2 linked regions of the Spinactinospora alkalitolerans genome follow. The protein of the gene in region 1 binds, or shares a complex with, the protein of each later gene. Links are inferred from orthologs where the notes say so. Each region holds a gene or a part of one and is shown in the gene's direction. Other genes may lie near its edges.

Region 1 (4,348 bases):
TCTAAGATCATGACTCCTGCCAAGAGCATTTTCATCGACGGGAAGAGGAACCACTGATGGCTGCAGCTCCGCGGCGCGGCGCCGGTGGCGAGCGGCGTGACCGCCGTGACGATCGCCGCGGCGGCGCCGCAGACAAGGGTGTCTCCTACATCGAGCGCGTGGTGAAGATCAACCGCGTGGCCAAGGTCGTCAAGGGCGGCCGGCGCTTCAGCTTCACCGCCCTGGTCGTCGTCGGCGACGGCAACGGCATGGTCGGTGTCGGCTACGGCAAGGCCAAGGAAGTCCCCGCGGCGATCGCCAAGGGTGTCGAAGAGGCCAAGAAGAACTTCTTCAAGGTCCCCCGGGTCCAGGGCACCATCGTGCACCAGGTCCAGGGCGAGGACGCCGCCGGCGTCGTCCTCCTGCGTCCGGCCGCCCCCGGTACCGGTGTCATCGCCGGTGGCCCGGTGCGCGCCGTGCTGGAGTGCGCCGGCATCCACGACGTCCTCAGCAAGTCGCTCGGATCGGCCAACCCGATCAACATCGTGCACGCGACGGTCGCGGCCCTCAAGGGCCTGAGCCGTCCGGAAGAGATCGCGGCCCGCCGCGGCCTGCCGATCGAGGACGTCGCTCCGGCCGCCATGCTGCGTGCCCGCGCGGAAGCGAAGGCGGGGGCCTGAGACCATGGCGAATCTGAAGATCACGCAGGTCCGCTCCAAGATCGGCGGCAAGCAGAAGCAGCGTGACAGCCTGCAGGCGCTGGGTCTTGGACGGATCGGCAAGTCCGTTGTCCGTGCAGACCGTCCCGAGGTTCGCGGCCAGATCAACATCGTTGCGCACCTCGTCACTGTCGAGGAGGTCGGCGAATGAACGACTACTCCCCCGACGAGCTGCTCAAGCTCCACCACCTGCGTCCGGCCCCCGGCTCCAACAAGGCCAAGATCCGCAAGGGTCGCGGCGAGGCGTCCAAGGGCAAGACCGCCGGTCGTGGTACCAAGGGCACGAAGGCTCGTTCCACCGTTCCCGTCGGCTTCGAGGGTGGCCAGATGCCCCTCATCCGCCGGGTCCCGAAGCTCAAGGGCTTCAGCAACGCCAGGTTCAAGACGACCTACCAGGTCGTCAACCTGGACAAGCTCGGCGAGCTCTACCCCGAGGGCGGCGAGGTCACCGTTGAGGGCCTGGTCGCCAAGGGCGCGGTTCGCAAGAACCAGCTCGTGAAGGTGCTCGGCACCGGCGAGATCTCGGTGGCCGTCCAGGTGAGCGCGAACGCGTTCTCCACCTCGGCCAAGGAGAAGATCGCAGCGGCCGGTGGCAGCACGACCGAGCTGTAGGAACACTCCTATTCGCTGTGTTCACGGGGCGTCTGCTGGGAACACCCACGAGATTGGGGAACCAGCGGGCGCCCCTGTGCGCTTTACTGGGTGGGGTGCGATCCGGCCGGAGGCCGCACAGATTGTGTGCCCTCGGTCACGCACCACCCGACCGATGGCTGTTAAAGTGCCATCTGCTTAACCGCTCAACCCGACTTCCGGGTCCAGGGCCCGACCGGCTCTGGGCTGACGCTCACGACGATCCAGGATCGGCCGCGATGTCTCGAATCGGTTCCGCCGCCGAAGCCTCGCAGGAGGAGACGTGCTAGGTGCGTTCGTCCGTGCGTTCCGCACGCCTGACCTGCGTAACAAGCTGCTGTTTACGCTGTTCATCCTGACCATTTTCCGGCTCGGGTCGGTGATCCCGGCTCCGGGCATCAACTCCGCGGCCATCAAGGACCAGATGGAGGCGGTCCAGGCCGCCGACACGTCCGGTGTGTACGCGCTCGTCAACCTGTTCAGCGGCGGCGCACTGCTGCAGCTCGCCGTGTTCGCGCTGGGCGTCATGCCCTACATCACCGCGAGCATCATCCTGAACCTGCTCACGGTGGTCATCCCGCGGCTCGAGGCGCTGAAGAAGGAGGGCCAGGCGGGGCAGACCAAGATCACGCAGTACACGCGCTACCTGACGGTCGCCCTCGCGGTCCTCCAGTCGACCAGCATCATCGCCATGGCGCGCACCGGGCAGCTGTTCCAGGGCGCGATCCCGGTCTCGTCCTACATGCCCAACCAGGACCTGCTGACCCTCGTCACGATCGTCTTCGTGATGACCGCCGGCACCTGCGTCATCATGTGGTTCGGCGAGCTCATCACCGAGCGCGGCGTCGGCAACGGCATGTCGCTGCTGATCTTCACCCAGATCATCGCGATGTTCCCGTCCTCCATGATGCGCATCTGGGAGGAGCAGGGCCCCTGGATCTTCTCGATCATCTGCGTGGCCGGCCTGGTGCTCATCGCCGGCGTGGTCTTCGTCGAGCAGGCCCAGCGCCGCATCCCGGTGCAGTACGCCAAGCGCATGGTGGGCCGGCGGATGTACGGGGGCAGCTCCACCTACATCCCGCTGAAGGTCAACCAGGCCGGTGTCATCCCGGTCATCTTCGCCTCCTCGCTGCTGTACCTGCCGCAGTTGGCGATCGGCCTGCTGGGCCAGGACTCCGGCAACCCGGTGGTGAGCTTCCTCTCCACCTACTTCAACCCCACGGGTACGCACCCGGTCTACATGGCCACGTTCTTCGCCCTCATCGTCGGGTTCGCCTTCTTCTACGTGGCCATCACCTTCAACCCCACTGAAGTCGCCGACAACATGAAGAAGTACGGTGGTTTCATCCCGGGCATCCGTCCGGGGCGTCCGACCGCCGAGTACCTCGACTACGTGCTGACTCGGCTGACGACCCCCGGCGCGCTCTACCTGGGTGTGATCGCTCTACTGCCGATGCTGGCGCTCGGAGCCTCCGGTGCGTCGCAGAACTTCCCGTTCGGCGGGACGAGCATCCTGATCATGGTCGGTGTCGGGCTGGACACGGTGAAGCAGATCGAGAGTCACCTCCAGCAGAGGAACTACGAAGGTTTTCTGCGATAGTGCGTGCCGTATTGGTGGGACCCCCGGGGGCCGGTAAAGGCACCCAGGCCCAAATCTTGGCGTCAGAGTTGTCGATTCCGAAGGTGTCCACCGGTGACATCTTCCGTGCCAACGTCAGCGGTGGCACAGAGCTGGGTAAGCGGGCCAAGGCCTACATGGACCGCGGTGACCTCGTCCCCGACGAGGTCACCAACGCGATGGTCCGGGACCGCCTGGCGGAGGACGACGCGCAGGGCGGTTTCCTGCTCGACGGCTTCCCGCGCAACGTCGCGCAGGCCGAGACCCTCAACAAGATGCTCGACGACATGGGCCGGCGCCTCGACGTGGTGCTGGAGCTCAAGGTCGATGAGGAAGAGGTCGTGAAGCGGCTCTCGGGCCGCCGGACCTGCCGCAACTGCGGCCACGTCCAGCACGTGGTGTTCGACCCGCCCAAGACCGAGGGCGTCTGCGACGTCTGCGGCGGCGAGCTGTTCCAGCGTGACGACGACCGGGAGGAGACGATCCGGCACCGCCTGGACGTCTACCGGGAGCAGACCGCTCCGCTGGTGTCGTTCTACGCCGACGAGGGCCGCCTCGTGACGATCGAGGCCACCGGTTCGGTCGAGGAAGTCACGGAGCGGGCGCTGGCCGCCCTCCGAGCCGACTGATGTTTCGTAAGAGGCGGAGCACGGTGCAGCTCAAGACGGCGGCCGAGATCGCGAAGATGAGGGAGGCGGGCCGGATCGTGGCCCGCACCCTCGACTCCCTGCGCGCGGCGGTGCGCCCCGGCGTGACGACGCTGGACCTCGACGCCATCGCCGAGCGCAGCATCCGCGACGCCGGGGCCGTGCCCTCCTTCAAGGGCTACCACGGCTTTCCCGGGTCGATCTGCGCCTCGGTGAACGAGGAGGTCGTGCACGGGATCCCGCGCGACACCAAGGTGCTGGGCGAGGGCGACCTGATCTCCATCGACTGCGGCGCCATCCTCGACGGCTGGCACGGCGACTCCGCGATCACGGTCGCGGTCGGCGAGGTCTCCGAGGCCGAGCGCACCGCGATGGAGGTGTGCGAGGAGGCGATGTGGCGGGGCGTCGCCGCGATGCGCCCGGGCAACCACCTCGGCGACATCGGGCACGCCATCGGCGGCTACATCGACTCCCGCGGCCGCTACGGCAACGTGCAGGAGTACGGCGGCCACGGCATCGGCACCGAGATGCACATGGACCCGCACGTCCTCAACTACGGCAGGCCCGGAGAGGGCATGAAGCTGGTCGAGGGCATGTGCCTGGCCATCGAGCCGATGGTCAACCTCGGCACCCGGCGCGTGGTCCAGTTGGACGACGGCTGGACCGTCGTCACCCGCGACGCCAGGCGGTCGACGCACTTCGAGCACTCGGTCGCGATCACGGCCGACGGCCCGCTGGTGCTCACCGCCCGCGAG
Region 2 (3,902 bases), 230 kb from region 1 along the record:
GGAGAGGCCGGCCAGCACGAAGCCGACGAGCAGGAACGCGACGGCGACCCACGACGCCTGGCGGCCCCGGTGGTTGTTGGTCGGGGCCCAGGCCCCGCCCTCGATCTGGTAACCGCGGATGTAGCGGCTGCGGTTGCTATTGTGCGCCATAGCGGTACCCCCAGATACCACGGACTCCGATCGGGAACCCTTATGACGGTGGATAACCCGCCTGGAACCGGATAAACCCTGATGAGGGCCGCGCCGTGGGCTTCGGGATGCCCGCGCGGGGCCGATGAGGCAATAAGCTCGCCTACCATGGAATGCTGGGGGCGAAGGATCCGTTCCGTCCTCCGGATGCGGGCCACGATTCGGCGAGGAGCGCATTAGAAGTGCCAGGCATACTCGACAAGGTCCTGCGCGCGGGCGAGGGAAAGATCCTGCGCAAGCTCAAGAGGCTCAAGGACCAGATCAACTCGATCGAGGATGATTTCGTCGATCTGAGCGACGCCGAGCTGCGCGAACTCACCGACGAGTACAAGCAGCGGCTCGAAGACGGAGAAACGCTGGAGGACCTGCTCCCCGAGGCGTTCGCCACCGTGCGCGAGGCCGCCAAGCGGACGCTGGGTCAGCGCCCCTTCGACGTGCAGCTCATGGGCGGTGCGGCGCTGCACTTCGGCAACATCGCCGAGATGAAGACCGGTGAGGGCAAGACGCTCACCGCGGCGCTCGCCGTCTACCTCAACGCGCTCGCCGGGCAGGGCGTCCACGTGGTCACCGTCAACGACTACCTGGCCCGCCGCGACGCCGAGAACATGGGCCGCATCTACCGGTTCCTCGGCCTCGAGGTCGGGGTCATCGTGCCCGACATGTCCGCGGCCGACCGCCGCAAGGCCTACCAGGCCGACGTCACCCACGGCACCAACAACGAGTTCGGCTTCGACTACCTGCGCGACAACATGGCGCTGTCGAGCAAGGACCGCGTACAGCGCGAGCACAACTTCGCGATCGTCGACGAGGTCGACTCCATCCTCATCGACGAGGCCAGGACCCCGCTCATCATCAGCGGCCCGGCCGAGCAGAACTCCCGCTGGTACTCCGAGTTCGCCAAGATCGCGCCGCGGCTGCGCCGCGAGACCGACTACGAGGTCGACGAGAAGAAGCGCACGGTCGGCATCACCGAGTCCGGCGTGGAGAAGGTCGAGGACTGGCTCGGCATCGAGAACCTCTACGAGTCGGTCAACACCCCGCTGATCAGCTTCCTCAACAACTCGCTGAAGGCCAAGGAGCTCTACCGCCGCGACAAGGAGTACATCGTCAAGGACGGCGAGGTGCTCATCGTGGACGAGTTCACCGGGCGCGTCCTGCGCGGCCGCCGCTACAACGAGGGCATGCACCAGGCCATCGAGGCCAAGGAGAAGGTGCGGATCAAGGACGAGAACCAGACGCTCGCCAAGGTCACCCTGCAGAACTACTTCCGGCTCTACGAGAAGCTGTCCGGCATGACCGGTACCGCCACCACCGAGGCGGCGGAGTTCAACCAGACCTACGGCATCGGCGTGGTGCCCATCCCCACCAACAAGCCGATGATCCGCGACGACGAGCGCGACGTCGTCTACAAGAACGAGGACGCCAAGTTCCTCGCCGTCGTCGACGACATCGCCGAGTGCTACGAGGCCGGCCAGCCGGTGCTCGTCGGCACGACCAGCGTCGAGAAGTCCGAGCTGCTCTCCAAGCTGCTCAAGCAGCGCGGCGTCGACCACGAGGTGCTCAACGCCAAGAACCACGCGCGTGAGGCGTCGATCGTGGCGCGCGCGGGCAAGCTCAAGGGCGTCACGGTCGCCACCAACATGGCCGGCCGCGGCACCGACATCATGCTCGGCGGCAACCCCGACTTCATCGCCGACGAGGAGCTGCACGCCCGCGGCCTGTCCCCGCTGGAGACCCCCGAGGAGTACGAGGCGGCCTGGCCCGAGGCCCTGGAGAAGGCCCAGAAGGCGTTCGAGAACGAGCACGAGGAGGTCGTCGAGGTCGGCGGGCTCTACGTGCTGGGCACCGAGCGGCACGAGTCGCGCCGGATCGACAACCAGCTACGCGGCCGCTCCGGCCGCCAGGGCGACCCCGGCCGCTCGCGCTTCTACCTGTCGCTGGAGGACGACCTGATGCGGCTGTTCAACAGCGCCCGGGTCGAGATCATCATGGAGCGGCTGAACATCCCCGAGGACCAGCCCATCGAGTCGGGCGTGGTCAGCAAGGCCATCCAGTCCGCCCAGGGCCAGGTCGAGCAGCAGAACTTCGAGATCCGCAAGAACGTCCTGAAGTACGACGAGGTCCTCAACCGGCAGCGCAAGGTCATCTACGCCGAGCGCGGCAAGGTGCTGGAGGGGGCCGACCTCAAGGAGCAGGTCGAGTCGATGATCGACGACGTCCTCGACTCCTACGTCCGGGTGGCCACGGCCGAGGGCGACCCGGAGGACTGGGACCTCGACAAGCTGTGGAAGGCGTTCAAGCAGGTCTACCCGATCGACTTCACCGCCGACGAGCTCATCGAGGAGAACGGCGGTGAGCTGAGCTCGCTCACCCCCGAGCTCATCGGCCACCGGGTCCGCGAGGACGCCCATGCCGCCTACGAGCGCCGCGAGGAGGAGCTGGGCGCCGAGACCATGCGCGAGGTCGAGCGCCGCGTCATCCTGCAGGTCATGGACCGCAAGTGGCGCGAGCACCTCTACGAGATGGACTACCTCCAGGAGGGCATCGGCCTGCGCGCCATGGCGCAGCGCAACCCGCTGATCGAGTACCAGCGGGAGGGCTACGACATGTTCCAGGAGATGCTGGAGGGCATCAAGGAGGAGTCGGTCGGCTTCCTGTTCAACGTCGACGTCCAGGTGAAGGACAAGCCGGGCACGGTCACCGCCTCCGGCGCGGCGGCCACCGCGACGGCGGCCCCCGTGGTCACCACGGCCGAGGAGGAGCCGCGGGCCGCCGAGCAGCCGGCGGCCGAGGAGGCCGAGACCACGGAGGAGGCCGAGGAGAAGGCCTCGGCCAAGGCCGAGGGCAAGTCCGAGGACGAGACCCCCGACGTCGTGGTCCAGGGCTTCGGCGCCGACCGCCCGAGCCGGCTGCAGTACTCGGCGCCCGACGAGACCGGCGGTGTGGAACGCCACACCGAGTCCACCGACGACGACTACGCCAACACGCCGCGCAACGCGCCGTGCCCGTGCGGCTCCGGCAAGAAGTTCAAGCGCTGCCACGGCGACCCGAAGAACCGCGCCTGACGGCTTGACGCACGAGGCAGGACCCCGCCGCCGTCGGCGGGGCCCTGCCTCGCCGATCTCGACCGTGAGTTCCAACCGCGACCATCGGGGGTTTTGAAACCTCAGCCGAAGGCGGGATCCGCGGTGGTTGGGCGACGGTGCACGCCGCCCCCGGCCCCAGGGGGCCGAGGTTGAAACCCAAGGTCAAGATCGGCGGGTCTCCGGCGCCAGCGCCTCCAGGATCTCTTCGGCCCGCTGCGTCGCGGCGGCGGCGGACACGTCCGGGTGGCCCACCAGCGGGTCCCAGTTGAGGTCGTAGTAGAGCTCGGTCACGCCCTGCTCGGCCAGCCGGGCGACGTCCGCGCGGATCTGCTCGTAGGACCCGGACAGCCGCAACCGCCGCCCGTCGGGTCCCGCCGTGCCCGCACCGGTCTCGTCCACGCGCAGCACGCCGCGCACGACCACGCGCACCGCATCGGGATCCCGGCCGGCCCGCTCCGCCGACGCGCGCACCACCGCGATGTCCTCGGCGATCGAGGCCAGGTCGGTCGCGCTGCGGCTCATCCAGCCGGCCGACGCGCGGCCGGCCCGCTCCAGCGCCGGGCGCGCCACCCCGCCCAGCAGCACCGGCGGGCCGCCGGGCTGGACGGGCTTGGGGGCCATGCGGCC

The links.
Region 2: the proteins of secY (region 1) and secA are in contact, whole or in part, in a crystal structure (PDB 3DIN), measured with the Thermotoga maritima proteins. The link is inferred for Spinactinospora alkalitolerans from one-to-one orthologs. Residues at the interface, in WP_004081795.1 of Thermotoga maritima: Glu108, Gly109, Glu110, Glu111, Ala236, Glu237, Arg238, Arg239, Ile240, Thr241, Ile242, Gln243, Tyr244, Ala245, Arg246, Arg247, Val248, Thr249, Gly250, Arg251, Arg252, Val253, Tyr254, Gly256, Ala257, Ser258, Thr259, Tyr260, Leu261, Pro262; in WP_004082002.1 of Thermotoga maritima: Glu261, Ala262, Arg263, Lys300, Ala301, Arg302, Thr303, Ile304, Ile305, Leu323, Tyr324, Asp325, Pro326, Val329, Ser330, Tyr333, Ile336, Lys340, Phe345, Val349, Glu363, Phe364, Tyr374, Ser375, Gly376, Gly377, Glu393, Ile395, Thr482, Ser483.

Annotation. Positions count from the first base shown.
Region 1 is NZ_JACCCC010000001.1:5,505,494-5,509,841, reverse strand. Bases 859-3,769 are described here. They hold secY (preprotein translocase subunit SecY), read left to right. Parts: upstream 859-1,611; coding sequence 1,612-2,928; downstream 2,929-3,769. Other genes in these bases: map (type I methionyl aminopeptidase), read left to right, coding at 3,575-3,769; HDA32_RS24490 (adenylate kinase), read left to right, coding at 2,928-3,575; rplO (50S ribosomal protein L15), read left to right, coding at 859-1,310. Outside these bases: rplR (50S ribosomal protein L18), read left to right, coding at 1-5; rpsE (30S ribosomal protein S5), read left to right, coding at 57-659; rpmD (50S ribosomal protein L30), read left to right, coding at 664-849; more of rplO, read left to right, coding at 846-858; more of map, read left to right, coding at 3,770-4,348. UniProt on the Escherichia coli protein: The central subunit of the protein translocation channel SecYEG. Consists of two halves formed by TMs 1-5 and 6-10.
Region 2 is NZ_JACCCC010000001.1:5,275,572-5,279,473, reverse strand. Bases 1-3,454 are described here. They hold secA (preprotein translocase subunit SecA), read left to right. Parts: upstream 1-371; coding sequence 372-3,254; downstream 3,255-3,454. Other genes in these bases: HDA32_RS23540 (TIGR03619 family F420-dependent LLM class oxidoreductase), read right to left, coding at 3,438-3,454; HDA32_RS23550 (hypothetical protein), read right to left, coding at 1-150. Outside these bases: more of HDA32_RS23540, read right to left, coding at 3,455-3,902. UniProt on the Escherichia coli protein: Required for protein export, interacts with the SecYEG preprotein conducting channel.